DNA from 2 places in the Desulfosporosinus sp. Sb-LF genome. Region 1 is predicted to be linked to the other one. Evidence: predicted binding sites of a transcription regulator. Region 1 holds the regulator's gene; the other holds the start of a gene.

The links. Region 1 encodes HrcA, which represses chaperone genes, less so after heat shock. Its sites were predicted from a motif close to TGTTAGCACTCNNNNNNNNNGAGTGCTAACA; they were not measured.
Region 2: a site for HrcA is predicted at 13,183-13,213, ahead of groES (co-chaperone GroES). Genes of this name have one in related genera too.

What each region holds. Positions count from the first base shown of each region.
Region 1 covers NZ_SPQR01000006.1:33,315-48,900, forward strand. Annotated here, with positions in the region: gene E4K68_RS10070 (hypothetical protein) at 1-116, shown strand, start outside; gene lepA (translation elongation factor 4) at 235-2,040, shown strand; gene hemW (radical SAM family heme chaperone HemW) at 2,105-3,253, shown strand; gene E4K68_RS10085 (hypothetical protein) at 3,333-3,602, shown strand; gene E4K68_RS10090 (hypothetical protein) at 3,703-4,122, shown strand; gene hrcA (heat-inducible transcriptional repressor HrcA) at 4,218-5,249, shown strand; gene grpE (nucleotide exchange factor GrpE) at 5,406-6,014, shown strand; gene dnaK (molecular chaperone DnaK) at 6,034-7,869, shown strand; gene dnaJ (molecular chaperone DnaJ) at 8,368-9,483, shown strand; gene prmA (50S ribosomal protein L11 methyltransferase) at 9,499-10,440, shown strand; gene E4K68_RS10120 (16S rRNA (uracil(1498)-N(3))-methyltransferase) at 10,427-11,164, shown strand; gene E4K68_RS10125 (hypothetical protein) at 11,191-11,532, shown strand; gene E4K68_RS10130 (hypothetical protein) at 11,619-11,831, shown strand; gene mtaB (tRNA (N(6)-L-threonylcarbamoyladenosine(37)-C(2))-methylthiotransferase MtaB) at 11,900-13,225, shown strand; gene E4K68_RS10140 (histidine triad nucleotide-binding protein) at 13,301-13,645, shown strand; gene rpsU (30S ribosomal protein S21) at 13,760-13,936, shown strand; gene E4K68_RS10150 (GatB/YqeY domain-containing protein) at 13,950-14,402, shown strand; gene E4K68_RS10155 (YabP/YqfC family sporulation protein) at 14,562-14,843, shown strand; gene E4K68_RS10160 (sporulation protein YqfD) at 14,843-15,586, shown strand, end outside.
Region 2 covers NZ_SPQR01000003.1:306,990-322,575, forward strand. Annotated here, with positions in the region: gene guaA (glutamine-hydrolyzing GMP synthase) at 104-1,636, opposite strand; gene hpt (hypoxanthine phosphoribosyltransferase) at 1,691-2,233, opposite strand; gene E4K68_RS06080 (hypothetical protein) at 2,415-3,077, opposite strand; gene E4K68_RS06085 (ferritin-like domain-containing protein) at 3,283-3,750, shown strand; gene E4K68_RS20590 (hypothetical protein) at 4,098-4,247, shown strand; gene E4K68_RS06090 (hypothetical protein) at 5,636-5,845, opposite strand; partial or broken gene E4K68_RS21610 (single-stranded DNA-binding protein) at 6,096-6,324, opposite strand; gene E4K68_RS06095 (DUF2892 domain-containing protein) at 6,392-6,562, shown strand; gene E4K68_RS06105 (hypothetical protein) at 7,339-7,950, shown strand; gene E4K68_RS20280 (hypothetical protein) at 8,029-8,196, opposite strand; gene E4K68_RS06110 (hypothetical protein) at 8,530-9,744, shown strand; gene E4K68_RS06115 (hypothetical protein) at 9,840-10,109, opposite strand; gene E4K68_RS21615 (LysM domain-containing protein) at 10,437-10,706, opposite strand; gene groL (chaperonin GroEL) at 11,193-12,827, opposite strand; gene groES (co-chaperone GroES) at 12,863-13,147, opposite strand; gene E4K68_RS06135 (NYN domain-containing protein) at 13,425-14,252, opposite strand; gene mog (molybdopterin adenylyltransferase) at 14,604-15,107, opposite strand; gene E4K68_RS06145 (MOSC domain-containing protein) at 15,107-15,541, opposite strand.

The sequences.
Region 1 (15,586 bases):
TTGGAGAACGAAGGACGGGCGGGAGATGGACCATTTGGGTGGACGGCACATTTCATGTGCACCGTCTGAGCGCAAGTTCCAATATTTATATGAAAGATAAACTATCAGGGAGATAATTTCACGATTCTTGCGAAATCCACTCTAAATCTGATATAATTACTGATTAGAATGTCATGATTCTCTAAGAAAAAAGAATCAGTTATTTTTTGAATTACAGAAATGAGGGGGAAGACCTTGGCACAGGCTTCGCAACGTATCCGAAATTTTTCTATTATTGCGCATATCGATCATGGTAAATCAACCTTGGCCGACCGGCTAATCGAATATACGGGGGCCTTAAGCAAACGTGAAATGGAAGAGCAAGTGCTTGATTCCATGGATCTGGAGCGTGAGCGTGGGATTACCATTAAACTACAGGCTGTGCGGTTAAATTATAGAGCCAACGATGGAGAGGTTTATGAGCTGAACCTCATTGATACGCCGGGACACGTGGACTTCACTTATGAGGTATCGCGTAGTTTGGCGGCTTGTGAAGGGGCTTTACTTGTTGTCGATGCGGTTCAAGGAATTGAAGCTCAGACATTGGCCAATGTTTATTTAGCGTTGGAAAATAACCTTGAGATCATTTCAGTGATTAATAAAATTGATTTACCAAGTGCAGAGCCGGAGCGCGTCCAACAAGAAATTGAAGATGTGATCGGTTTAGATGCCAGCGAAGCTATTCTTGCTTCGGCTAAGTCGGGAATCGGAATTGAGGAGATTCTCGAAAGGATTGTGACAATGGTCCCTCCTCCACAGGGAGAAGACCAAGCACCGTTGAAGGCGTTGATTTTTGATTCTAAGTTTGATGCTTATAAAGGCGCTATTTCCTACGTGCGAATTGTAGAGGGACGGGTTTCCAAAGGGACAAAGATGAAAATGATGTCCTCTGGAAAGGTCTTCGAAGTGACGGAAGTGGGCGTATTTGCTCCTGCGATGCGCATTGTCGAGGAACTTAAAGCAGGTCAAGTTGGTTTTATCGCTGCTAGTATCAAGAATGTTAAGGATACTCAGGTCGGGGATACGATCACAGATGCAGAAAATCCTGCCATTGAACCTCTTCCAGGGTACAGGAAGTCTACGCCGATGGTGTTTTGTGGACTCTATCCTGTTGAGGCTAGCGATTATAACCGGTTGCGAGATTCTTTGGAAAAGCTTCACCTTAATGATGCAAGTCTAATCTTTGAACCGGAAACCTCCGTTGCTCTAGGCTTTGGTTATCGTTGCGGATTCCTAGGATTACTCCATATGGAGATTATCCAGGAACGCTTGGAACGGGAGTATGACCTGAATCTCATTACCACGGCGCCGAGCGTAATCTATAAAGTTCACACGGTGCGAGGAGAAGTTATAAGCATCGATAATCCTTCAAACCTTCCGCCCGTTGACCAAATCGTGAGTATCGAAGAGCCAGTTGTTAAGGCGACGATTTTGGTTCCAGCGGAATATGTCGGGACGATTATGGAATTAAACCAAGAAAAACGTGGAACGTATTCTAACATGGACTATGTGTCGACGAATCGGGTTAAATTGACGTACGAACTCCCGCTCAGTGAGATTGTCTTTGATTACTTTGATCAATTGAAATCAAGGACCAAAGGGTATGCATCGCTGGACTATGAACTCACTGGTTATAAAGAGACTGATTTGGTCAAAATCGATGTGCTTCTAAATGGAGAAATGGTGGATGCACTTTCCTTCATCATTCATCGAGAAAAGGCCTATAATCGGGGGAAAAAACTTGTAGAGAAACTTCAAGGAATTATTCCAAGGCAAATGTTTGAGATCCCGATTCAATCTGTCATTGGAAATAGAGTTATTGCCCGTGAAACGGTTCGTGCTATGCGGAAAGACGTTTTATCCAAATGCTATGGGGGGGACATTTCCCGGAAACGTAAGCTTCTTGAGAAGCAAAAAGCAGGGAAAAAACGTATGAAACAAGTAGGAAACGTGGAAATTCCTCAAAATGCGTTCATGGCGGTTTTACAGATTGATGATTAGTGTGGCTCACGTATTTTGAATGAGCTATGCTGCCTAAATAATGAGGGAGAGAGTGTGCACAGGTATGCCATCCTTATACGTACACGTCCCATTTTGTTTGCAAAAATGCGAATACTGCGCGTTCTATTCTCATTCACTGATGAATTCTCCTAAGGACCAAGTATGCGTGTATTTAAAGGGCTTAGAAATCGAAGTGGCTAAGCGAAAAAAAGATGCCCCTCAAGGGGTGTCTTCTCTTTTTATCGGCGGGGGGACTCCGACGGTGTTAAAAGAAGCAGAGTTAGAACGTTTGCTGGAGATGATTTTTCGGAACTTTCCTATGAGCCAAGAAGCAGAGAAGACGGTTGAGGGAAATCCAGGAACCCTCACGGATGAAAAGCTCAATATTTTACGGAGCTACGGTATCAATCGTTTTTCACTGGGGGTTCAAGCTTTTGATGACCAATTGTTAAGCGCTGTGGGCCGTGCTCATTCCGCTAGGCAAGCCCGCGAAGCAATTCGGCGATTGAGATCGGCAGGATTCGATAACATTAACCTGGATTTAATGTTTGGACTTCCTGAACAAGATAGTGTGGCTTGGCAGGCGTCTTTAGAGGAAGCATTGTCGTATTCGCCTGAGCACTTGTCTCTCTATGGTTTAATGTTGGAAGAAGGTACACCGCTTTATGAGCGATATAGGGAGGAAACGAAGGAGATAAGGCGGCTTCCTGATGATGATCTACAAGCTGAGATGTACGAATGGGCTGTTGAGCGGTTAAAAAACGCAGGGTATAGGCAGTATGAGACCTCAAATTTCGCTCGCCCTGGCTATGAATGCCAGCACAATTTAGGCTATTGGCGGGGAACAGATTATTTGGGCCTAGGCCCTGGTGGTGTATCTTGCTTAAACAAGGTTCGTTGGAAGAATATCGAAGAGATTAATTGTTACGAAAGTCGTCTTAAGGCTGGAGAAAGCCCTCTCGATGAAGCAGGTCGAGAAGTGTTATCGTTGCGTGAACGCATGGCAGAGCGCATGATTTTAGGCTTGCGCCTTGATGAAGGGGTTCAGCTTTCCTCGTTTTTCAATGATTTTGGAGTAGATCTTAGGGATATTTATAGTGACGTGTTGGAACGATATAAACATCGGAATGTTTTTGTAATTCAGGGGGACTATTTTCGCCTAAATCCGAACTATTCGTTTGTAGCGAATTCTATTTTGCAAGAGTTTGTATAGGGGACTTGTGTGACATAGCGCTCGGTGCTTACGACGCAGAGCAAACTAACCGTTCAAACGTCTGGCTTTGGGGTGCGGGGTGCCCGCCAAAAGCGCCATCCTTGGCGCATTGGCGGCAGTGCACGTCCTTGTGCACTGCCCCGTGTCTGGGGTCGGTCGCTTGAACGGAAGTTTGCTAGGCTGCTTACGTAAAGACGTCGCGCTCTGTCACACTGCGTCCTGGGCTTGGGTCGGGACGTGGGGGGACGAAGGACGGACGGGAGATGGACCATTCGGGTGGACGGCACATTTCATGTGCACCGTCTGCGTGCCGGTCGTGGGGTCGGTCGCTTGGACGGAAGTTTGCTAGGCTGCTTACGTAAAGACGTCGCGCTCTGTCACACTGCGTCCTGGGCTTGGGTCGGGAGGACGTGGGGGGACGAAGGACGGACGGGAGATGGACCATTTGGGTGGACGGCACATTTCATGTGCACCGTCTGCGTGCCGGTCGTGGGGTCGGTCGCTTGGACGGAAGTTTGCTAGGCTGCTTACGTAAAGACGTCGCGCTCTGTCACACTGCGTCCTGGGCTTGGGTCGGGAGGACGTGGGGGGACGAAGGACGGACGGGAGATGGACCATTTGGGTGGACGGCACATTTCATGAGCACCGTCTGCGTGCAAGTCGTGGTGTCAGATCGCTTGGACGGAAGTTTGCTAGGCTGCTTACGTAAAGACGTCGCGCTTTGTCACACTGCGTGCTGGGCTTGGGTCGGGGGGACGCAGGGGACAGACGGAGATGAACCATTCGGGTGGACGGCACATTTTATGTGCATCGTCTGGCGTAATAATTTATCTAAAATGATTCTTGACAAAGGGAATTTTCAGTGGTAATGTGATGTCATAAGTTGTTAGCACTCATCTTAATAGAGTGCTAACAAACAAAAAATCTACATATGGGGAACCCCATAGGAAAGGCGGAAAGCAAGATGCAAATGGATGAACGCAAGCGAAAGATACTTAGGGCGATTGTTCAGGATTATATTGCTACCGCTGAACCAATTGGCTCACGAACGATTGCACGCAAATTTGATCTTGGCGTGTCTCCAGCGACGATTCGTAATGAGATGGCTGATTTGGAAGATTTGGGGTTCATTGAACAACCGCATACGTCTGCGGGGCGAATTCCTTCGGATGCGGGGTATCGTTATTTTGTAGATTGCCTGATGGATCCTCAAACACTCAATGAAGAGGAAAAGGAAATCATTGAGCGGGATAGCACAAGGAGGATTCATGAGATTCAGGAAGTCATTTCACACACCAGTAAATTGTTGTCTGAACTTACCAATTTAACAAGCCTTGTTCTTGGACCGAATAAAGGGAAAAGTACGTTTGGCAAAATGCACTTTTTGCCATATCAACCGGGTCAGGTTATCATGGTAATCGTGAAAGAAAATGGTGCTGTAGAAAACCATATCATAGATGTCGGGGAGAATCTGACGGCTGAAGAACTGCAGCAGGTAGCTGGGATCTTCAACCAGAAGATGCGAGGGTATTCTCTAGATCAGGTTAAGCGTACCATGTTACATGAAATTTACAGTGAACTGTCTCGCCAAAGACACTTGATCGATAATACCTTAGATATTTTAAGTGCGATTTTGGATGACAGCGAAGAAGAGGAACGTATTTATCTGGGCGGGACTCTCAATATGCTCAATCAGCCCGAATTTCGGGATTTAGGTAAGGTTAAAGCCCTTTTTAAAGTGTTTGAAGAAAATGAGCCCTTGAAAAAACTGCTGAGTCCTCATCATGAGGGACTAAATGTTACCATTGGTGGAGAAAATAGGTTGAAGGAATTTCATGATTGTAGTGTGATCTCCGCAACTTATAAAGTGAATGGACTGACTATCGGAGCGGTAGGAGTGCTGGGGCCAACCCGAATGGACTATGGCAAAGTGATTGCTATTGTTGACTTTATGACACGCAGCCTCACGGAAATTCTTACGAAACGCAGGCGGTGACGGATGGAGTGAAATTACTCCGCTCACCACAGCGCCGTCGTTATTTGCGATTAGTTTCGAACGGCCGTGATGGATTGTAAATTACTGATGCGGTGACTGGGCCTTTTGGTCCGTTAAATATAATAGTATAGTTTTTGATATGAGAGGTGATTGTACATGGGGCGAATGAGAGAAGAAACTCTCAAAGACCGAAAGCTGAGTATGGACGAGGAGCGTATGCAGGGCACACAAGAGCTTGAACCTGAGAATTTGGTCCAGGACGAAGAAAGCCTGGATGACAAGGATATGAGCCCTCAAGAGAAAATTCTGACGCTAGAGGCGGAGCTTGCTCAGTCCAGAGCTAAAGCAGAGGAACATTTCGATCGGTTGCAACGTCTGCAGGCAGAATTCGATAACTACCGAAAACGGACGCAGAAGGAAAAAACAGAACTTATAAAATATGCGTCCGAACGCCTTGTAGGAGAGTTGCTTCCCGTTTTGGACAATTTTGAACGGGCGGCCAGTGCGGCTCAAATTAATCCTGATTTTACATCTTTTTCACAAGGTGTGGATATGATTCTTCGCCAAATGCAAAATACGCTTGGCAAAGAAGGCTTAAAGGCGATGGAAGCTGTTGGCCAGCCGTTTGACCCGAACCTTCATGAAGCGGTTCTCCGGGTCGAATCTGAAGAACATCCTGAGAATACCGTCGTGGAAGAACTGCAAAAAGGGTATTATCTCAAAGAAAAAGTTTTACGCCCTAGTATGGTTAAAGTTTCGAACTAGTTAAAGGAGGAAGAAAACAATGGGAAAAATAATTGGTATTGACTTAGGTACAACAAACTCTTGCGTTGCAGTTATGGAAGGCGGAGAAGCAGTTGTCATCCCTAATGCGGAAGGTAACCGGACTACTCCATCTGTTGTAGGTTTCTCAAAATCTGGTGAGCGATTAGTGGGTCAGGTAGCCAAGCGCCAATCTGTTTCAAACCCCGACAAGACCGTTAGTTCCATTAAACGTCATATGGGTTCTGACTTTAAAGTGAAGATTGAAGATAAGACTTATAGCCCACAAGAAATTTCCGCAATGGTTCTCCAAAAGCTTAAAACGGATGCAGAAGCTTATCTTGGGCAATCGGTGACCCAAGCGGTCATTACGGTTCCTGCTTATTTTACAGATGCCCAGCGTCAAGCTACTAAAGATGCAGGAGCCATTTCCGGGCTTGAAGTACTTCGTATTATTAATGAACCAACAGCCGCAGCGCTTGCGTACGGTCTTGACAAAGAGAACGACCAAACCGTCTTAGTGTATGATTTAGGGGGCGGAACCTTTGATGTGTCAGTCCTCGAGTTAAGTCAGGGCATGGTTGAAGTGAAAGCTACGAGTGGGAATAATAATTTAGGTGGCGACGATTTTGACCAACGCTTGATTGACTATATGGTGGCAGAATATAAGAAAAGTCATGGTGCAGATCTTTCTAAAGACCGAGTTGCCCTCCAACGTTTAAAAGAGGCTGCAGAAAAGGCGAAGATCGAGCTTTCTGGTGTAACGAACTCAAACGTCAATCTCCCGTTCATCACCATGACGGAAGAGGGACCTCAACATTTGGATATGAATATTTCTCGGGCTAAGTTCGAAGAAATTATTTCGGATCTCGTGGATTCAACTCTTGGTCCCACACGCCAAGCCCTTGAAGATGCCAAACTTTCCTGGGGTAAAATTGATCAGATTATTTTAGTGGGTGGATCTACCCGTATCCCATCCGTCGTAGAAGCTATTAAGAAATTAAGCGGAAAAGAACCTCACAAAGGGGTCAACCCTGATGAAGTGGTCGCCATGGGTGCGGCTATTCAAGGGGGCGTTCTTAGCGGTGAAGTGAAGGATATGATCTTGCTGGATGTTACCCCACTTTCCTTGGGGATTGAAACCCTTGGTGGAGTATTCACTCGGATTATTGAACGGAATGCTACCATTCCGACCACTAAATCCCAAACGTTCTCAACCGCTGCAGATAATCAAACCTCCGTTGATATTCATGTACTCCAAGGGGAACGTGAAATGGCGAGCTACAACAAGACGCTCGGACGTTTCCAACTCTCAGGTATTCCTCCTGCACCACGTGGTATTCCACAAATCGAAGTGAAATTCGATATTGATGCCAATGGTATTGTTCACGTCTCTGCGAAGGATACCGCTACTGGAAATGAACAAAAAGTGACCATTACTTCCTCTACAGGTCTTTCTAAGGAAGATATCGAGAAAATGAAGCAAGACGCTGAAGTTCATGCTGAAGAAGATAAGAAAAACAGAGAACTGATCGATGCTAAGAACCAAGCTGATTCACTGGCCTATCAAACAGAGAAAACCTTGAAAGAGTTTGAAGGTAAGGGTGATGCTGCAGAAGTTGACAGCATTAAAAAAGCAATGGAAGACTTGAAAGCAGCAGCTGCCGCTGATAACGTCGAAGAGATTAATGCGAAAACTGAGGCACTGAACAAAGTCCTTCATCCATACATCGAAAAAATGTATCAACAACAAGCGGCCCAAGATCCAAATGCAGGGGCACAGCCTGGTGCGGAAGAGCAGTCTAAAAAAGATGATGATGTTGTGGATGCTGAATTCACGGAAGTGAAGAAGGATTAACCCACAGCGCCGTCGCTATCATGCTTGATTACGAGCGAGCGTTGGCAAAACCTCTGGGCTGTTCTGGTCGCATGCAATGCCATCCTTGGCGCATGCGACACTAGGAACATCCTGTTCCGTCGAATGTGAACCGTTGCCACGCTTGCGCTTCGTAATCGAAGCACGATGGACGCGACTCTGCTGAATGGGTTCGCTCCGCAATTAACTCCATCCGGGGCTGGGAACGGCGAGGGTTGGAGGTTGAATTGCTTTGCTCCCAACTTTGGTAAAGCTGAGCTTCGATCATCTGAGGAATGATATGCCTAGAGGGAAATATTGGGGGTGCAAAGGTGCTAAAGCCTTTGTGCCCGCATTTTTTGAGTTTATGGTATAGAGAGATAAAAATCCTTTATAAGGATATTTCCTTGTGCTTGAAGGGGAAGGATCATATAATACTAAAGAACTTAAATACTTTTTACCGTCAGAGCGGATGGTCAAGCAGGAGTGTGGAGGAAAAACATGAAACGCGATAACTATGAGGTGCTCGGGGTCGGGCGGTCAGCTAGCGAACAGGAAATTAAACAAGCTTATAGGAAGTTAGCTCGCCAGTATCACCCTGATGTCAATCCGGGTGATAAGGCTGCGGAGGAAAAATTCAAGGAAGCTGCCGATGCTTATGATGTCCTGAGCGATCCGGAGAAAAGGGCGCGTTATGACCAATTTGGTCATGCTGGAACAGATCCCAACCAAGGTGGTGGATTTGGAGATGCTGGGGGCTTCGGTGATATTTTTGATATGTTTTTTGGCGGTGGTGGCGGGCAACGGCGGGGTGGCCCGCAACGGGGTTCAGATCTGCGCTATGCTATGCCTTTGACCTTTGAAGAGGCAGTATTTGGCGTTGAAAAGGAAATTCAAATTCCGCGGGACGAAACTTGCGTGGATTGTCAGGGTTCTGGTGCAGCACCTGGGACACACCCGACAACGTGTTCACAGTGTCAGGGCAGCGGGCAAGTTAAAGTACTTCAGCGGACGCCTTTTGGTCAAGTTCAAACGGCTCGAACCTGTCCAACCTGTCACGGGGAAGGGCGTACGGTCAGTAGCCCATGCTCGACGTGTCATGGACAAGGAAAAGTTCGCAAGGTCAAAACGATTAAGGTTAGTATTCCACAAGGTTCCGAGGATGGCTTAAACTTGAGGCTCAGCGGAGATGGTGAAGCTGGGGCTAAAGGTGGGCCCTCAGGTGACCTTTATATTGTTTTACAGGTTAAGCCACATAAGTTCTTCGAACGTGATGGAAATGACATTTATTGCGAGATTCCAATCACCTTTATTCATGCTGCCTTGGGTGCAGAGGTCGATGTTCCGACCCTTGACGGGGTGGTTAAGATGAAAATCCCCGAAGGAACACAAACGTCTACGATCTTCAGGCTTAAAGGACATGGCGTGCCGCATCGTCGAGGAAGTGGTCGTGGAGACCAGCATGTTAGGGTTCTTCTGACGACGCCAACCAAGCTAAACGAAAAACAAAAGAAACTCTTGCGTGAATTTGGAGATGAAACCCCGGAACATCAACAAATGGGCAAGAAGTCATTGTTTGAAAAGTTCAAGGAAAACCTTCGCGATGCGATGGGGTAAAAAGGAGACTACGCGATGAATTGGCGTGAAGTGGCGGTAACCGTTTCATCTGAAGGAGAGGAAGCGGTTGCCGACCTTTTTTATCAGTTGGGGTGCCCTGGTGTTAGCGTGGAAGACCCCGAACTCTTGCAGAAGTATGTGGAATCGGGAGCATGGGATTACCATGATTTTGGCGAAGTGGAACTCACAGGAATATCTGTAGTCAAGGGCTATTTCCCAGAACATGAGGAGTTAGCAAGCAAACTTGAGAATCTTGATTTGGGGATCCGAGAACTTGTACAACGTTTTCCAAACTGGGTTGTTCAGGCTAAAGGGGTCTCGCTAAAGGAAGAAGATTGGGCAACCGCGTGGAAGGCTTATTTTAAACCGATTCGTATCGGAAAGAATTTCCTTATTAAACCAACCTGGGAGCAGGCAGAACTTTTACCAGGAGATATTGTTCTGGAACTCGATCCTGGTATGGCGTTTGGTACTGGGACTCATGCTACGACCACGCTGTGTTTGGAAGCGCTGGAAGACATCGTTAAACCGGGACAAACTGTGTTCGATTTGGGGACAGGCTCCGGTATCTTAGCGATTGCAGCCGCAAAACTAGGGGCGAAGGTGGCGGCGGTGGATCTTGATGCGGTTGCAACAAGGGTTGCTCAGGAAAATGTCGACTTGAATCAAGTGAATGATCGAGTAGAGGTTTTGCTTGGGGATTTAGGGACTGTGCTCACGGGACAAGCCGATGTCGTGATTGCCAATATCATTGCAGATATTATTTTAATCCTACTCTCTGATTTGAAACGTATATTACGCCCGGACGGTGAATTTTTAGCCTCGGGCATTATCGAAAATCGAGCTGACGAGGTGGAATTGGGATTAAAGGAAGCTGGGCTTGAAATAATAGAACGTGTTGAAGATTCTGGTTGGATATTATTTCGAGCAAGGTGGGCTAAGCATGAATCGGTTTAAAATTACAGAGCTTGGCAAAGAAGTCTTTTGGTTGCGTGATTCGGAACGTGACCATCTCGTCCGGGTTCTCAGGCTTTCACCTGGAGATTTAATCATTGGTTTTGATAACACCGGGACGGAGTATACCAGTGTTATCCGGAAGATCGAGGACAAAAGCGTAACCTGTCTGATTCTTAGTACGGATCATCCCGATGTGGAGGCCCATACCTCTGTTTACATTGTTGCGGGACTCTCCAAAGGGGAGAAAATGGAATGGGTAATCCAAAAAGGCACCGAACTGGGCATGAAGGGTCTCATCCCATTGCGAGCAAAACGTTCGATCATGCACCTTGAGGGAAGCAAAGCTCAAGAACGGGTCGTTCGTTGGCAAAAAATTGCATCAGAAGCATCGAAACAGTCTCATAGGGTTCAGGAACCCGAAATATTAGCAGTCTGCGATTGGAAAGAACTAGAGAGTCATTTGCCGCAAGGCACCCAGTGGCTTATTCCCTATGAAGAGGAAAAGACTCAGCGTTTAACCACCGTACTTAACACACTAGATTCAGAACGACCTATTGCTATACTTATTGGTCCTGAGGGGGGCTTTGAGTCTGCCGAAGTGGCCTGGGCTCAAGAAAAATTGGGGGCTCAAAGTGTTTCGCTCGGACCGCGAATTCTCCGGACGGAAACGGCTTCCTTGGCAACGCTCACCATGGTTTTGGCCCATTATGGGGATTTAGGCTAGAAGGGACTTGTGTGGCATAGCGCTCAGTGCTTACGACGCAGAGCAAACTAACCGTTCAAGTGACTGGCTTTGGGGAACGGGGTTCCCGCCAGATGGGCCGTCCATGGCCCACTGGCGGCAGCGCACGTCCTGTGCGCTGCCCCGTGTCTGGGGTCGGTCGCTTGAACGGAAGTTTGCTATTCTGCTTACGTAAAGACGTCGCGCTCTGTCACACTGCGTCCCGGGGCCTGGGCCGGGAGGACGGTGGGAACGATGGAGACGGACGGGGGATGGACCGTTTGGGTGGACGGCACATTTCATGTGCACCGTCTGCGTGCAAGTCGTGGGGTCGGTCGCTTGAACGGAAGTTTGCTATTCTGCTTACGTAAAGACGTCGCGCTCTGTCACACTGCGTCCCGGGGCCTGGGCCGAGGGGACGAGGGAACGAAGAACGGGCGGGAGATGGATCGTTTGGGTGGACGGCACATTTCATGTGCACCGTCTGCGTGCAAGTCGTGGGGTCGGTCGCTTGAACGAAAGTTTGCTATTCTGCTTACGTAAAGACGTCGCGCTCTGTTATACTGCGTCCCAGGCTTGGGTCGGGGGACGGTGGGGACAGGGACGGGGATGGACCATTCGGGTGGACGGCACATTTTGTGTGCACCGTCTGCGTGAGGTAGGGGTATGAAGAGTGGACTTTGAAACGTTATTCAAGGATTAAACTCGTTAGTTGTTTTGAAAAAGGGTGGATTTTATATGTCTTGCCAAGTCGAACAAGTCAAAGAACATTTGTCGGTTTGTTTCGTCACTCTTGGTTGTAAAGTAAACCAAACCGAAAGCGAGGCGATGGCCCAGCTATTTCGGGAGGCGGACTATCAGGTGGTCGGTGCTTCAGAGGAAACGGATGTTGTCGTTGTTAATACCTGTACTGTGACGAATACAGGAGATAGTAAATCCCGTCAAGTTATTCGTCGTATGGTGAAGACACATCCGGAGAGTATTGTGGTAGTCATGGGGTGTTATGCGCAAACGGCGCCAGGAGAGGTTCTGGGTATTGAGGGCGTTGATCTGGTTTTGGGAACACAAGATCGGTTGAAGATCTTGGAGTGGATTGAGCGAGTCAAGGAAGAGCAAGATCCTCAGAACGCGGTACATGGAATTAGGGAAGCGAAGGAGTTTGAAGAGCTTCCACAACTTCGTGAAGAACACCGTACTAGAGCGTTTCTAAAGATTCAGGAAGGATGCAATCAATTCTGCACCTATTGTATTATTCCTTATGCTCGAGGTCCGTTGCGGAGTCGCCTCCCTGAGATGGCGATTGCTGAGGCTCGTCGTTTGGTTGAAGCGGGGTATCCGGAAATTGTCCTGACTGGGATTCATACTGGGTTTTATGGACAAGATTTAGAACAAGGTTGGAACTTAGCTCGCCTGGTTCGGGAACTCGTAAAAATTCCCCAGCTTCGCCGATTGCGTTTGAGTTCAATCGAGCCCATGGAATACACTCCTGAGCTGATCGAGAGCATTGTTTCTTCGGATAAGGTCTGTCCTCATTTACATATGCCCTTACAGAGTGGTAGCGATAGGATATTAACTCGCATGCGGCGTCCGTACTCGCTAAGCGAGTATCGTGATTTGCTTGACAGACTGCGTCATCAGATTCCAAACCTTGCAGTCACAACAGATATCATCGCCGGCTTTCCAGGGGAAACGGAAGAGGATCATGCAGCGACTTTAGCTTTTGTGAAGTCCTGCGATTTTTCGGGTATTAATGTTTTTCCATATTCAAAACGGAAGGGAACCCCCGCCGCAGACTATCCTGATCAAGTTTTGAAGAAAGTTAAAGAGCAACGGGTGAAGGATTTATTAGCGGTTGCCCGTGATAGTCAGGATGCGTTTGTTCGTCGTTTTATCGGGAAACCTGTGGAAGTGCTGATCGAATGGATTGATCCTGAGGGAAATGCCATGGGGCATACGCCACATTATCTTCAGGTTCATTTATCGGCTCGTGAGGAAGGACAGGCCTGGGTTTCTAGGCAGTTTGTAACGGTCGTTTTGAAAGAAGAGCATATCAAGGGATTATAAGCGTAAAAAATATTTTTGAATTTAGGAAGTTTAAACACTTCAGTCGAATAAGATAAAGAGGCAAGGAGAATGTAAATGAAGGATTGTATTTTTTGTCAAATTGCTTTGAAAGAGATTCCTAGCGAAATAGCGTACGAAGACGATCAGGTGATTGCATTTAAAGATATTCAACCCTTAGCTCCTGTGCATTTGCTCGTTATTCCCAAGTGCCATTTGTGTAGTATTAATGATGTAACGCCCGAATACGAAGGTCTTATCGGACATACTTTCAGTGTGATCCGTCGGTTGGCTAGTGAGTTCGGAGTGTCGGAATCCGGTTATAGGGTGGTTACGAATACTGGTACCGATGGGGGTCAAATCGTAGGGCATCTCCACTTTCATTTGCTCGGGGGGCAGGCTCTTAATGCCAAGATTGGGTGATTTTTAGGGAGAATGAGTACACGAATGCTGAAGTGAACTTGACGCAACCTACTTCATCCAGTATAATAGTAAAGGTATATTTGTGGATGATCCAGTGGAGGGAGGGATAAGACAATGAGTGAAGTCAAAGTTGGTAAAAACGAATCCCTGGATGCGGCACTCCGCCGGTTCAAGCGTACTTGTCAAAAGGCAGGGGTTAGTGCTGAGGCTCGTAAGCACGAAGCATATGAAAAACCAAGCGTGAAGAAAAAGAAGAAATCTGAAGCTGCACGTAAACGCAAGTTTAAGTAAGGAGTGTCTCGAATTGACCCTGAAGGATCGCCTCGTTGAGGATATGAAGGTTGCCATGAAGGCCAAAGAGGAGGGGAAGGTAAGACTTTCCGTTATCCGAATGGCTAGAGCAGCTATAAAGAATGCTGAGATTGACAAGAAAATTGAATTTAACGATGCTCAAGTCATCGAAGTATTAGCACGCGAACTGAAACTGCGTCGAGATGCGCTTGAAGTTTTTGGGCAAGCGGATCGCCCCGAACAGGTTAAGGCTCTGGAAGAGGAAATGGCTGTTCTAATGGACTACCTTCCTCAACAGCTTTCCGAAGGGGAAATTCGCCAGCTCGTTCAAGAGATCATCGCCACAGTGGGGGCTCAAGGCCCTAAAGACCTCGGTAAAGTCATGGGGGCATTATCCCCTAAGACGAAAGGCCGTGCAGATGGCAAAGTAGTTAATTTGCTTGTACGGGAAATGCTCGGGGCATAATACGCTTACCATGAAAAGGGACTGGGTTGCTAAGGCAGCCCAGTCCCTTTTCATGGTAAGTTTTATTCCTGAAAGAGGAAGAAAAACAATTAGATAACAGGCTTGGACTATTCTTGCTCTTCCCTTCATAAATATCATGTAGAGGGGAGGGGCTTTTTAATGTTCAAGAAATTAAAGAAGAACGTCGGAGATGTTTTGGATTTCCCACCTGATGTGGTGGAAGATGGTCCGAAAATTACGATAACTGGGCGTCAGGAAATTTTGGTTGAAAACTATATTAGCATTTTGGTTTTTTCCGAAGAAGAAATTCGTTTAGAAACCACTCAGGGAGATATCTGTTTTAGGGGAAGGGGACTTGGACTTAAGGTTATTTTATCAACAGAACTACGGATCGAAGGGGAGTTATCATCCTTTTCGTTTGAAGGAGGAGAGATAAAATAATGTTTGAACGATTACGGACGTTTTGGCAAGGACGTATTTTTTTCCTCGCCAGGGGAGATCATTTGCCACAATTTTTAAATCAAGCGTTAAAAGACGGTGTGATTGTGTATCATACTCAAAAATCAGAACGAGGAATGCGTGCGCAGATTAAGTTGGCAGATTTTCGGCGTTTGCGACGGGCTGCGCGCCAAACCCACACACGAGTTCATATTATCGCTAAATATGGTTGGCCTTTTATTGCAATACGTTGGTGGCGTAGAAAGGGACTTTTAGCGGGAATCGCCATGATTGCTTTGACATTAAGCATTTTGTCTCAGCTTGTACTTACGATTTCTGTGTCAGGAAATCGCAATGTTATGACTCCTGAGGTTTTAGAACGAGCAGAAAAACTCGGGCTTAAAACCTTGGCCTATTCGAAACGTTTGGATTTAAATCAGATTGCCAAAGCGCTTCAGGAACAATTGCCGGACGCGGCTTGGATTGGCGTGGAACGAAACGGAACCGCTGTTAGGATCAAGATTTCAGAGAAAATTCGTCCTTCTATACCTAAGGAGGCGGGGAATCTTGTTGCTAGTCATGCTGGACTTGTCAAGGAAATCATGGTCATTCAGGGTACTCCCCAGGTACATGAAGGAGAAATCGTACGAGCGGGGCAGGTCTTGATCACGCAGGCGGCAACACAAGGTCTTACTAGTGCGCCGAATACTTCAAGTCCTGGAACGAATACTCAAAGTGCCAAACCA
Region 2 (15,586 bases), on a different contig from region 1:
GGTGGTTACGATGCCACCAAAAAATGGCTGAAATCATAACCACCTACCAAATACTCAAACACGCTTAAACCCTTATGAATCCTGCATTCTCAAGGATTCCTTCCTATTCCCACTCAATCGTCCCAGGAGGTTTCGAGGTAATATCATAAACAACACGATTGACTCCCTGCACCTCGTTTACAATCCTCGAAGATATGCTTTGCAGGAGTTCATAAGGAAGCTTTGCCCAATCAGCTGTCATAGCATCTTCACTCGTGACTGCTCTCAGGATAATGGGATACTCATAGGTACGACCATCCCCCATCACTCCGACGCTCTTGATTGAGGGGAGAACAGCAAAACTTTGCCACAAATCACGGTACATTCCTGAACGACGAATTTCTTCTAAAATGATAGCATCCGCTTCCCGTAAAATGTCCAGTTTCTCACGAGTTACTTCTCCGAGAATACGGATCGCCAGACCTGGTCCTGGGAACGGTTGACGCCAGACGATCTCCTCACTCATCCCCAATTCCATTCCTAGTTCACGCACTTCATCTTTGAAGAGCATCCGCAATGGCTCGATTAGTTCAAATTCTATATCCTCTGGCAAACCACCGACATTATGATGACTCTTAATCGTTTCCGCTGTTTCCGTGCCACTCTCGACGATATCTGGATAAAGAGTCCCTTGTACTAAGAAATCAACCTTGCCAATCTTCAGCGCTTCTACTTCAAAAACACGGATAAACTCATTGCCAATTGCCTTGCGTTTCGTTTCGGGATCAGATACCCCTGCAATTTTTTGCATAAAACGTTCATGCACATCGACAAACACTAGATTAAGTTGGAACTGCTCTGTAAAAATTTTCTTGACCTGTTCAGCCTCATTTTTGCGCATAAATCCGTGGTCCACAAAAACACAGGTTAACTGATCTCCTACTGCTCGATGTACCAAAGCCGCCGCTACGGAAGAATCAACTCCCCCGCTCAATGCACAGAGGATACGCCCAGTTCCGACTTTGGCTCGGATTTCAGCAACTTGCAACTCAATAAAGGACTCCATGGTCCAGTCCCCAACACATTTACAAATATCGAAAAGAAACTTTTCTAACATTGCTTGTCCATCTGGAGTGTGTTTAACTTCTGGATGAAATTGAACACCATAAAAATGTCGCTCGACATTCATCATCGCTGCAACTGGAGTATGTGCCGTCTGAGCTGCTACCACAAAGCCCTCTGGAAGCGTCTTAACAGAGTCACCGTGGCTCATCCAACAAGGACGTTCTCCACCCAGGCCTTCCCATAAAGCTGTGGCAGTATTAACTGACATCATCGCTTTCCCATATTCGCTAGCTTCTGGGTGTTCGATGCATCCCCCCAATTGTTCAGCCATCAGCTGCATACCATAGCATATTCCCAGTATAGGAATCCCTAAATTATAAATTTCCGGGTCTACCTTGGGCGCGTTCGGTTGATTGACACTAGCCGGACCACCCGAGAAGATAATGCCCTTTGGTCGACGGAGCCTAATTTCCTCGACCGAAGTCTTATAGGAAATCATTTCAGAATACACATGGGCCTCACGAACACGGCGAGCAATAAGTTGATTGTACTGTCCACCAAAATCCAATACCAAAACGACTTCCTGTGTCACTATTTATCATCACCATTTCCTATTATATTTAAAAATAAATCATCAAATTATTTCTTAGATAATCTCATAGGCTTCCTGTTTTAACACACCAACATAGGGCAGATTGCGATATTCTTCGTTGAAGTCCAAACCATACCCCACTACAAATTCATCGGGAATCGAAAATCCATTGTAGTCTGGAAAAACATCTGCTTGACGTCGAGCTGCTTTGTCTAATAAGGTAACCACCTTCACGCTCAAGGGATTTCGCGCTTTTAGGTTCTCCTTTAAGTATTTTAGCGTCAATCCTGTATCCACGATATCCTCAGCGATCAAAATATGCACATCTTCGACACTACGTTCTAAATCTTTGAGAATTCGCACCACGCCAGAAGATTGCGTTGACGCCCCATAGCTAGATAGTGCCATAAAGTCATACGCCAAAGGCAATTTGATCTCTCGGATGAGGTCCGCCATAAAAGGAACTGCACCTTTCAGAATTCCGAGAACCAAAATTTTCTTTCCTTCGTAATCTCTAGTTATTTGAGCCCCTAGTTCAGCAACGCGTTTTGAAAGATCTTCTCGTGAGATTAAAACCTTCTCAATATATTCTTCCATTCAGGACCCCTCCAGTATTCAAACATTCTAAAACTTATTACAAAACTATATCAGAGGCTCGTCCTTTGTGCAAACGCTTTTATAAATCAATTATGGTTTAAACATAAAATAGAATTTAAAGTTAAAAATAAAGAGGAAGGATATAACCCGTTACTGGGTATAATCCCACCTCGTTCCACTTCTAAATATTAGGTGTTTGTATAGTAAGCTTCTTTCCAATATCCTTAAACTCAAGTGTCATCGTCATGGGGTCGGACTTAGCTTTATTTTTCGCTTCGATCGTGGCTTTGACGAGCGTTTTATCGGACTTACGAATATAAAGCGTATACTGGAAATCGGTCCAAAATGCCTCCATCATTTGATTCTGAACACTAGGTTTTAAATGACATACCCATACCCTATCTCCATTGACTTTCTCCTGGCCGCTAAGCATCACCTCTCCAAGTTCTTTCATTTGTAGCGAAGACAAAGGGTTTAACTCCGCCAGAAAGACTTCCTGAGCTGCTGGAGCATTGGCATACCGGATCCACTTCTTGCTGAAGGGGTCTTTGTTATAGGTTGAATCTCCGACTTGGATAATCTCGACTTCGCTGCCGACCAGCTGCCCTAAGATTCGAGTGTTCCCACCATCCTTTTCTCCTAGAATCTGAGTGAGTACGCGATCTTTTCCCTCGACCCATTGATGTTGGGTTAGACTGTAGCGAAAAGAGGTCGCTCCGTTCAATCGTTCTAAGCCTTGTGTCACCAAATTAGTGGGGTCTGGTTGCCAAAAATACCTTCCTAAGAGTCCCCCTATCAACACGATGCTGATTCCGATAAGTAACCATAATCCTCTTTTCTTCATCTCATGCCCCCCTGGCGGAGTTCTTACCCTACTAATATGTGTTATTAGCTTGCCCTATTCCACTTGGTGTACCAAATGTATTCTAAGTTAACACCAAACATCCAGCTACTGTCAGAAATAATGATACACATTTACGCAGGATAAAAAGACCCGAGCCGATGAATGATAGACATAACCGTTTATTTCGGAATGTGAGGTTGAGTCAATGGATGACAAATTAATTTTTCGCCTTAAAGAATTCTATACCTTAGAAACGTTTCAGGTAGCTTTTTACGAAACGCAGGTTTCAGCATCGACCGACGAATACTATAACAAGGCATTCGAAAAAATGGTCCAAATTGAAAGAGGCCACGCGGATTTTTTCGCCCAAGTTTTAGAAAAGGCACAAATCGAGGTCCCCACCTTTGTAGGATCGATATTTAAATTAGCTGGAAATTTTGTCGGTGAAATGGTAGGCTCCACTGGCCCTGATAATACTTGCAAGCTAGGCGTAGCCCTGGAAAACAAGGCAATAGAAACGTATCGAACCTTTATTATGGAGAGTAAAAGTAAGCATTACACTGAACTTCGGACGACACTCATGGAATATCTTCTTGATGAAGAATTTCATACACTATGGCTTAGTGACTACATGACCCATCGTATACCGGCAGAGAGACAATCGAATCGTTGATCGGATTATCTCGTCACATCCAAAATCGCCAAAAGAAAGAGGCTTTTCACAAGTTCAGCGAACTATGAAAAGCCTCTTTCTACATCTCATCTAAAACTAGATATTACCCATTATAAAACAAGTCCTCATAATATTTTTATTTACCATATTGTTACATATATTCCACACTATGCATAGTATACACCATCTCTTAATAAAGGAGGAAATGCAAATGGCATTCGGTGGTGTTGATGGAGTGGCTTGCGGAGCAGGTCATGGCTTAGGAGCTGGAATCGCAGCCGTAGTGGTAATTATTCTACTTCTTATCGCAATGGGAATTGTATTCTAATTTGAAAGGAGGAAATTAAATGTACGGAATGGGTTATGGTGGGGCATGTTGTCCTACCCCTGTCGCTCCAGTTGCCCCAGTCGCTGCTTATGGCGTTGGTCGTGGCGTAGGTGTTGGTATCATTGCAGTAGCGATTCTGATTCTTATTGCTTTAGGGGTTATATTCTAAAGAACTATTATTAAAAAGGCTATCATCTGAAAAGGTGGTAGCCTTTAAACGTCACCAACTTACACGAGGTTCCGTTACATTTTATAAAATAAAAAGTACCTTATTGGACAAACAAACTAACATATATTATATGTGTGAAGCAAGCCTAACGTCCTGCAGCTCTTTCTTCTGTTTTTGATCTTATAGGCTCTTGTCTTAGATCAATTTCATGCTAGACGAACAGACGAAGATGTATGATAGGTTTTCAGTGATCTAATAGGACAAGCGTTAGCCCTTGGTATGACAACCAGGGGCTTCAACTATACAGGATTTTCCTCTTACTTCATTTGTTATCATAAACCATATTACCATTCCATTTAAAAAACCCCCGCGTCCAGAGGTCTTTTGCGCAATGTCCCATGGGCCTTGGCCATTCATTATTGCCCTATGAACATCCAACGGACATGCTAAATAGACTATCTCAAGAACCCTTTCATTCTTATGTGAGCCTACTATGGGGGCTGAATGTATGATTATAGGGACTCGGCCTAGGTATTTTGCACCTAGGCGTTTTTTTATTTTACATTGACCCTGGTATTCTCTTATTACCCCGCATCATATGACCAAACGTCTTAAACGCTTTGCTCTCTTGATAATGCTCAATTAGTAGTGTATCATCCTTACATCTCTCTCCACCCTAATGGCTGCAGTTAGGACAGTTAGCCTTGTCTGTTGGATCTAACGTATTATAGTGACAATACTTAGGATTGTCCAAGGTAGTCACTGCCTTTGAGAGAATAAAGAAAGGATGTGGATTTCTCCACGCCTCGCTTAATATCTTTTTGCTTACAAATTTTAACGTGTATCTTTACGTTTGAAATAACAAAAACTAGATTTGTTAATACAAAAGCATGAGGAGGTAATCTAAATGATGAGAATGAATAAAAGCAAATACAGTTTAATGGAGCCACGTTGGTTAGCCCTCCACGTTCTTGGCATTGCGGGTGCAGTTTGGCTGGGTAAGGCTTGGGGAGATGCTGACGAATAAGATAAGAACCTGCCGTCCGAAAGGGCGGCTCTTTATTTGTGCAATAGAAAGGCGCCCCTTTCGGAACAGCTTTGATAATATTACTATTTTTAACCATTTTCAGCCCTGAAGGTTGGACATAAAATGGACATCATTTTTGTGTATTTTGACCAAATACTGAATTAAGTGCATAAAGCTTATTATCGCAAACCTTAAAGCCTTTGTATGAATCTCCCACACTGCCTTTCGGCGTACCCAACTTGGCTGTCTATTCGTTGCCACGTTTCAGGTCTTGATCCAAATCTAAGTTCAATAATCTTTCGTTCATTCCGAGCCTAAAGCGTGGTGCGTTCAATTCTTACCAGTACTTTTTGGACATTTATCAATGCTGAGCATTAACCCCCCCCCTTTGCGTTTTGTGCATCCGGAGCATCAGGATATATCGGTTAATAGATTTCTCATGATTGCCCCTAGCTCGAGTAAATCTTTGATTTTTGAACATTTGGTTCGTTTTATCCTCAGCCCTGAACTTAATATCTCTGCCCATCTCGTCTTCCTCTCTACCCTGTAACACTTGTCTCCTGTCGTTCATAAGCTAACCCGAGGTGGTGAAACGACAGTGTTATTGAGTTGCCCTAATTGCCAGAGTATGGACCACTTAAGTAAGTGGATTCAATACACGGCTGAAACCCTGAAAATGAACATTATTCCAGCCGCAAAAAACCCTGTTTATGTCTGCCCAAAATGCTTAAATGTATCGATTAGCACAAACCTTGCGCGCATAGACCATTAGCATTCAGCTTAGTAATCACTCAAAATGGGATGTCATCGTCTAGGTAACTTCATGCCCGAGCGAACTTTCCGAACTCTTCCGACTTCCACCGCGTAACCCAACGCTTTTGCCCACCTTGTCCCGTATATATTCAATCTGAATACGTACATCCAGTGCCGCCATTTCCCCTTAGCGAGATAATTTGAAACAAAGCTGGCAAGCAGTCCTTACACCACACAGTAAATGAAGTCTCCCTCTCGTTCTCTCTGAACATTTTTAAAGTTTCGATCGATTGCTAGCCTAAGGAATACCCTGATATTTTTGGGGAAAGATTAACTTATCTTTATTGATTGTGAGGGACGAATTGTGCAACTTGAGTTTCAAAGGAATCTTGGCGTAAAGGATCGGGCCATTCGCATTGTAATTGGGTTAGTTCTATTAAGTTTAGTTATGATGCGTATCGCCCAGGGTTGGATGTACCCCGCTGCTATTTACCTTGCTGGTATTATCATTTTCGAGGCTACGATAGGCTACTGAATTGTTTATGACATAATGGGTTGGTCAACCCATGAGCGAATTGATCTACATTAACTTTGATCACACACTTGAACAAGGGGATTGGGGATGTGCCTAATGTCTGGAAGGCTAAAGATTGAAATAGTTGATGATAAAAATTTACTTCAAGTCTATGAATCAGCACCTTGAAAACTTACCTTTATGATGTGTCCCGACGATCCTAAGGATGAAACTTTTCTCGAGATTTACACGGATGTATCTGAGTTCTGGTCGTTACTTAAGCGACTGCTTGAACTAAGCAATGGCTTTAACGGCCCTTCGGTTGAGCTGCTCGGTAAGACTAAAAATACGTAATATGCATACAAAAGCAATGAAGTAAGAGGCTTCTCGAAGTTCAGCAAACGATTTTACAATAGGGGAAAACCTATAGTATAGAAGGATTTATAGAATTCATGTAGTGCTTAAGATGTAGTATTTTTTATTATTATATGCCTCCGTGGTCTTTTTGTGGTCAAGCTATACGAGATAGAGCTTGGGTTCGGTTATGTTTGATGCACTCAGCGACCTCTCTCCATATAAATATCTAACTGCTTTCAGACTTTCTACTTGGACATAATAGAATAGAAATGGCAGATAGGGCTTCTTTGAGAAATAAAGCCCCTCACTAGGATGGATGGAGGGAGAGAGTATGTAAATACTATCGATAATAAATGTACGGGATAATGATTTTGGTAAAAATCAACATTATTAGATTACCTTAATAAGGAGCAATCTAACAGCATAAAGGGGGTTTTAAAATGTTAAGGTTATTTATGAAATTAACAGATTCGTTACAAAAGATTGGCAAGATGAAGGACTCAATTACAATTGGACTTCTAGGAGGTTTAATGGGGGCAATCTTTATGGATATATCTAATCTGTTAATATTTAAGGCAGGAAAAACAGAAACTTTATATGGACATATTGCTGGTGGATTATTTGTAGCTCCTTTCAGAACAAAACAAAGGAAGAATTTTATTTTAGGTGAAATAACACATTTAGCAATAGGTTCAATTTGGGGAATTCCATTAACTTATATCTTAAGAAAAACTGGAAAGGATCATCATTTACTTAAAGGTGCGCTTATTTCGGCACTTTCTCTAGGTAGTCTTATAGGTGGGCAAAAATTTGGTGTATTAAAGAAGTTCGGTCTGACAAAGACGTTTTACTCTGCTATATGGAACCATCTTGTTTATGGGTTAGTTTCAGCACAGGCCATAACCTTGTTAGCAGATCCAACAATATTTGCATCACCTAAAGAAACCAATAATGAGCCGTACAGACAAGTTAAGTCAGCGGCAAGTTATCCATATTCATTCAGGTATAGTAATGAGTTTGATCAATCACAACCCCATCATGCAGGACATTAATTAGATGCCTATGGAATTTCTATGCTAAACGACAGGATAATAAAATCCCGGCATAAGAAGGCAACTAAGGCCCCAGCATTATGCTGGGGCCTTAGTTGCCTTCTTATGCCGATTGTGAACCACATCAACCCCGGGTGCAGGGTCTTTTGTGGCTACTACCGGTGCAATCAGATCGGGAGCTTGATAACTTAACGACACACATACACCATCAAGGCAGCCGTCCGAAACGGCGTACAGCAGGCCCAATCGGGGTTGATTGAATCAGTGAGGTAAATCCAGAAGTCAGTCTAAGAAATAAAAAAGGCGAAGGAATAGACGTATCAATAAGCTCTTAGTTCAAGGCTAAGGGCTATTTTATTGTCCGCTTGAGGGCTTTTTTATAAAGGATGATCCAAGCTAGCCTTTACTTGTTTCTTAAAATATTAGGGTGTATTAAACTTTAGAATAGATATTTAGACCTTTAAGACATATCATGAATTATACGTATTTCTGTCTCTATGCAAAGCTTTTCCACATACTTTTTAACTAAGTCAACATTGGTCAGTGCACCGGGGTGGTAATTGTTGGGAGGAAGAAGAGATGCTGGTTAAAAAAATGCTTGCTGCATTTAAAAGTAATTCAAAGGTATTAAAAATGATAAATCCGGACCCTAGCTCAACCAATATAATAACAAGAAGAACTTTCCTAAAAACATTTATCGGGGCGGCTGCAGGTTTTCACTTTTTTGGTCTTTTCTCATTAAAAAATGATACAGAGCTAGTACGTCATCAACCAGCTTTAGTTATTGCGGACGAAGTCCAATCTCCCCAGCCTCAGCCTATAATTAATAAGCCCTTTATTAATGCATTTAATCACATAGAAACCCCTACCTATGATCGTTCTGGTCAAGCAGTTCATCCGAGCGTAATCGATTTCAAAACAGAGTATGGTATTGAAACTTGGGGAGAATTCCGTTATTGGATGGTCTTTACCCCTTATCCCAACTTCAATAGTGCTTTTGAAAATCCTAGCCTTTTGGTCAGCAAGGATGGATTAACCTGGATTGACCCACCAAACATTAAAAATCCGTTAGCCCTAAAGCCGCTAGGCTCCTTAAACGGTAACTATAATTCTGACCCGGAGTTGGTTTATGACCCGGATCAAAATACATTAATCCTATACTGGCGCGAATATAGCGGGAATGTTTTTGAAAAAATTTGGGTTAAAAAAATTAGTTCCGATTATAAGCAAAGCGACAAAATCCTCTGTTTTGAAAAAGCTTGGGACTACAAAAAAACAGGTTTAGTTCTATCCCCGACGGTTTGGAGAAAAAGTGCAAATGAGTGGTATATGTGGACTACTGACGGAAATTTGACAATGCATTTATATGCTTCGACAGATGGTATAACATGGAGTTCAGGACAACCTTGTAGTGTTCCTTGGGATACATGGAATGGCGGGTATATTCCTTGGCATATTGCAGCTAAGCCTAATCCCATTAAACAAACAATTGATTTTTTAGTTGCTGGATGGCCTAAACAAGGAACGATTAAAGACTGTCAATTGCTCTATGCAACCGCACCGATGTCACAACCGAAAGAAATTACAATGCCACTTCTGGGATCATTACTTGTAGCCGGTGCCAGTGATCAATGGGACAATGGTTACATTTACCGAAGCAGTTTTGTTCTGGAACCTGGAGATGCTCCTAAATTTCGCATCTGGTATTCTGCCTGCTCGAAGGAAAAAGCTTGGCATATTGGCTATACAGAAGGAACCTTGGATAATATTACGTCAAACACTCAACAAACCTAAAGAGAGCATCGTTAACATTAACCGTATACTTATTTAAGAAATAAAAAAGGAGAGCAGCTAAGCTCTCCTTCAGCGTGTCATCATAGACACCGAAGTTAATCCACGGCGTCTATGATGTGATCCAACAATTCCCTGGTCTCCACGCCTATGTAATTATATAGTTTATCAAAAGTTTCCATGCCAACATTTTTCGCACTTCCATGATACGTCGCGGTTTGAACTGCATAACGCGGTTGCATGGAAGCAAAAATATCTACCATAATAGGATAGTTACTATACAAGTAATACACACCAACAATTTCAGCTAGAATCGCGCACACAATAATATATCCAAATATTGTTGGTTTGATTAGATCCTTCCACACACTATAAACAACCATAACGCTCTCACCTCAACGTTTAGCCTGCCCCTCCCCCCTACATCTTATACAGATACCTAGGGCACAGGAGAAGGGCCCCCACCGTTTTGAACGATGAGGGGAACGAATGTAAATAGAGGATGTATATAGAAAGTCAATAGACAATACATGCCAGCTTATGAACTCAGCACATGGATATAATAAGACCCAGAATAGTAAATAAACGTCTTGAAGAAATAAAACCGCCAACTTGCAAGAAGTTCGTTCCATTTAAAATAAAAAAAGGAGAGCTCAATTGCTCTCCTTTTCTCACATCTATACGAGCCACTCAGCCTATTTATGAACTCTAATTTTTTGGCCAGGATAAATCAGATGCGGATTCTTAATGTGTGGATTCAAGGAAATCAGATGATGAACGTGTGTCCTGTGATGTCTAGCTATATGATGCAGAGTTTCACCTTTGCGTACATGATGATACATACTATAAACCCCCTCTTTTTGACTACACTCCAGATTATGCCAAAGATGATTTCTTAGTGCTTGTGCAAAAAATAAAAAAAGTCCCTCCGGCCATAAAACGGAAGGACTAAATGATGTCGACATATTATACTATATATTTACATATTTGTGTCAAATAGTATTTTGGCAATTTATTACTTCTTGATATCTTGAGCAAATATAAAGGGCCTAGCATTGCTACAATGATCTCAACGTTGGTATTATCATGCAGTGCAAGTTCATAAGCAGACTTTATTGAGTCAAATTCTGTTTGTCTAGTTGCTTCAGCCGAATCGAATTCCGCCTCCCACTCTGCGACCTTAGCCTCTATGATAGGGACATAGTTTGAACTCAACACCCCTGCTCCATTGTCCAGTATAAAACATGTCTATATGCACACCACAAAAACAATGAAGAAAGAGGCTTTCCAAAAGTTCAGTAAACTCATGAAAAGCCTCTAACCAGAAGCCATACCTTTATCAGGTATGGATATCCTTTATTCCATTGCGTTACCTTTTCGTTATCTTTGGGGATAGTATAGGGTTCAAGCAAGGCCTAAACCCTTGGTATACGCGGGTTTTTTGACATCTATTACATCATGCCGCCCATTCCGCCCATGCCACCCATTCCAGGCATGCCAGCAGCTCCGCCATCTTTTGATGGAATGTCGGAAACCAAACACTCAGTGGTTAGGAGCATAGCAGCGATGGAACCTGCATTTTGCAGGGCCGAACGTGTGACTTTCGCTGGGTCAACAATACCAGCGGCAATCATGTCTTCATACACTTCAGTTAGTGCATTGAAGCCAGTGCCTCTTGCAGAGGAACGAACTTTCTCAACGACGACAGAACCTTCGTGACCAGCGTTGTTGGCAATTTGACGGAGGGGCTCTTCGAGAGCACGACGAATGATATCAACACCCGTTTTCTCGTCACCAACTAGGTTGAGTTGATCCAGAGCGTGAACGGCATCAACCAAAGTCGTACCACCGCCGGAAACAATTCCTTCTTCAACAGCGGCACGGGTCGCAGCGAGGGCATCTTCAATGCGGAGTTTTTTCTCCTTCATTTCTGTTTCAGTTGCTGCACCGACTTGAATAACCGCAACACCGCCGGCTAATTTTGCTAAACGTTCTTGGAGCTTCTCACGATCAAAGTCTGACGTGGTATCTTCGACTTGTCTTTTAATAGCTTCTACACGTTTCTTGATGTCCTCTGTATTACCAGATCCTTCAATGAGCGTGGTTTCTTCTTTAGTGACACGAACTTGACGGGATCGTCCCAGCATATCAATGGTGGTGTTTTCCAGTTTTAAGCCAAGATCCTCAGTGATGACTGTTCCACCTGTGAGTACGGCAATATCTTCAAGCATCGCTTTACGGCGATCGCCAAAGCCTGGTGCTTTCACTCCAACACATACGAACGTTCCGCGAAGCTTATTGACAACGAGGGTTGCCAGTGCTTCCCCATCAATGTCTTCAGCAATGATCATCAATTGTCGACCCGCTTGTACTACTTTTTCCAACACTGGTAAGACATCTTGAATTGCACTAATCTTCTTGTCTGTAATCAGGATGAAAGGATCATTAAGTATAGCTTCCATTTTTTCAGTATCAGTAATCATGTAAGGAGAAATATATCCGCGGTCAAATTGCATTCCTTCAACCACTTCGAGTTCGGTCGTCATACCTTTAGCTTCTTCAACCGTGATTACGCCGTCTTTACCGACTTTCTCCATGGCCTGAGCAATAAGTTGGCCAATATTATTGTCGCTGGCAGAGATCGAGGCTACTTGAGCAATGGCCTCACTTGTCTCAACGAGTTTTGCATTAGCTTTGATGTCTGCAACAACAGCTTCGACTGCTAGCTCAATCCCACGCTTAATGCCCATTGGATTTGCACCAGCTGCGACATTCTTAAGACCTTCACGAATGATGGCTTGTGCCAAAACAGTCGCCGTCGTTGTCCCGTCTCCGGCCACATCATTAGTTTTGGTAGCCACTTCTTTAACAAGTTGTGCTCCCATATTTTCAAACGGATCTTCTAATTCGATGTCACGGGCAATTGTTACACCGTCGTTCGTAATCAGAGGAGATCCGAATTTTTTGTCAAGGACTACATTCCGACCTTTAGGTCCTAGGGTTACACGAACAGCTTCAGCAAGAGCATTGACACCACGTTCTAGAGCGTGACGTGCATCTTGATTGAAAATAATTTGTTTTGCCAACGTATATTCACTCCTTAAAATTTAAATTTAATGAACTAGCCAATAATTGCTAAAATATCTGCTTCTTTCAGGATTAAGTATTCTTCACCATCGTACTTTACTTCGGTACCTGCATATTTGGAATAAATTACACGATCACTTACTTTAACATCAAGGGCTAGGCGAGTACCCTTTTCCATTTTACCAGGACCTACAGCAACAACTTCGCCTTCTTGTGGCTTTTCCTTAGCGGTATCCGGCATTATAATTCCGCTCTTAGTTTTTTCTTCCATTGGGAGTGCTTTAATGATCACCCGGTCTGCGAGAGGTTTAATGTTCATGAAGAAAGTCCCTCCTTAATGTTTTGTTAAATATCTGTTAGCACTCGCCTCAATTGAGTGCTAACAATATATCTATAATAATATGCAAGGGGCTGCGGGAAAGCAACCCCCCATATACTCCAAAAACAAGCAAATAACTATAACTTCCTCTAGAAATCGAGTCTTTGCTTACTATTTTAGGCCCGTTAGATATTTAATACTCACAAGGCCCCCTCCCAGACGCATTCGTACTTCGTCTAACACTATAGTTACCAGATTGTTGCCCTTCTATGCATACCTATTCTTTTAAAATTAACTTTAATTGTCTCTCAGATATTTCTTCGCACATAGATCCTAACGCTTTCTGAACCGTAACATTCTGCAAATTAAGCAGATATATTTTGGTTTTGCCAATTTTTAGTTTTGGATCTGAATGCTCTCTCTCAATGAGCATAATTTCTTTTATCGTGTACCGGATAAATTCTTTTACCTGTGGAATAGATCGTCCCAGTGATTCCGTCAAGGCGGCCCTGGCCTTTGTTGACGCAACGTAGGGTAGGCGAATCTGAAGATTTCCTAAAACTCGAATCCCTTGTTCCAGATCTTGCTCTGGATGATACTCCGCTTCGTGCTTTTCATTGAGGACCCACTGTAAAAGATCATCTCCTTCACAATAAGGGTGCAGCGACTGATGAACACTTCCTGCTATTCCTATCACCTTTACATCCTTACCCCAAGCTCGAACTTTTCTTAAGAGTGAAAGAAAATCTCCATCCCCCGTAAGCAACAAAAATAGGTCAAACGTTGCCGCCCGTGTGAGCAAAATTTCCTGAGCTTCAAGCATCAACTCCAAATCAGCGGCATTATGGCGAAGTCCGGTACTAGAGTAATTGTTCTTTCCAAAGACATGACGTGTAAAGACATTCGTTTTCTCAAACGTCGTTTGTGTTCTCCAAAACTCCTCTCGGTCGAAGTTGGCGTAAAGATAGATGGCCAATAAATCTGCCTGTATATTCGTGCAATAGAACCGAATAAATTCTACTAACTCCTCTGGCGTTAATTCATACCCTCGTTCCAGTAACCCTGTCCAAATGTTTTCGTAATCTACAAATGCGATGGCTTTCAATTTGTTCACCTCACAAGCCACTTCTCTTTAATACCATCCTACGCAGAACTAAGACAAACGTGACAAGCTACCTCTAAAAAGGAGTATAAAAGGTTCGAGTTCTAGCCTGTTTTCAGATACGTCTTACAGTAATGAAGAATTGGAAGATCCTATGAAAATGTAATATTCCTTGGGATTAAATGGAAATCCCAAAACAAAGAGAGGGCTGTAACAAACTGGCAATAATTTTTGTTACAACCCCTTATATCTCATTAACTTTATAGACGACATTTGACTGACTTAACCTCACTTGAGAGTAAATTAACATCCCTGCAGAACCTTTTTTTGTACTTAAACGTTATATAGTAGTCGCTAATTATGTTTTAACGGAGTTGCACATTCACTGGCTTCCCCCTTGAGAATTTGGATTCCATGGGGAATTGCTGCAGCAATTGCGGCGAAGCATTCACGTACCGCTTTAGGACTACCTGGCATATTAATAATAAGCGTTCGTTTCCGAAGGACTGCTATCGCCCTGCTTAGCATAGCCTTAGGTGTCACTTTTAGGCTTTCCATCCGCATCACTTCAGCAATACCCGGCACCATCCGATCTGCCACTGCTAACGTGGCCTCTGGCGTGACATCGCGCATTGAAAATCCTGTTCCACCCGTTGTCAAGATCAAATCTAAGCAAAGTTCATCAGCCCATTGGCGCATCGTTTCTTCAAGCTTAGTTTGGTCGTCTGGGAGCACAACATATTCAATAACCTCCCCGCCGATGCCCTCAACAAGCTTAGCAAGAGTTGGGCCGGATAGATCCTCCCGTTCTCCACGCGAACCCTTGTCACTTGCTGTAATCACTCCCACTCGAAGCATTAATCCATCACCTCGATGCTATCTCCAACGCGAACAGGTCCACCTTCCAACAACCGAATAAAGATTCCCTCTTTCGGCATTACACAGTCCCCAGCCTGGTAAAAGATCGCGCATTTCGTATGGCACTCCTTGCCAATTTGTGTGACCTCCCCAACACTTGTTTCCCCAATCTTAAGCTTTGTTCCAATAGGAAGAGTGAATAATTCGATTCCTTCAGTCGTCAAGTTCTCCGCAAAATCTCCCGGTCCTACATTTAATCCTTTATCCTGCATAGTTTTGATACTCTCCATCGCTAGTAAGCTAACCATGCGATGCCAATCCCCTCCATGGGCATCTCCTTCAAGGCCAAAGTTAACTTTTAGAATCCCTTCACCTACATTTTTCTTGCGCATACCTTTTCGTTCACTTGTGCAAACAGCAATTATTTTACCCATGTTAATACCTTCTTTCATTCAAAACTATTCTACTTTCCTACTAGT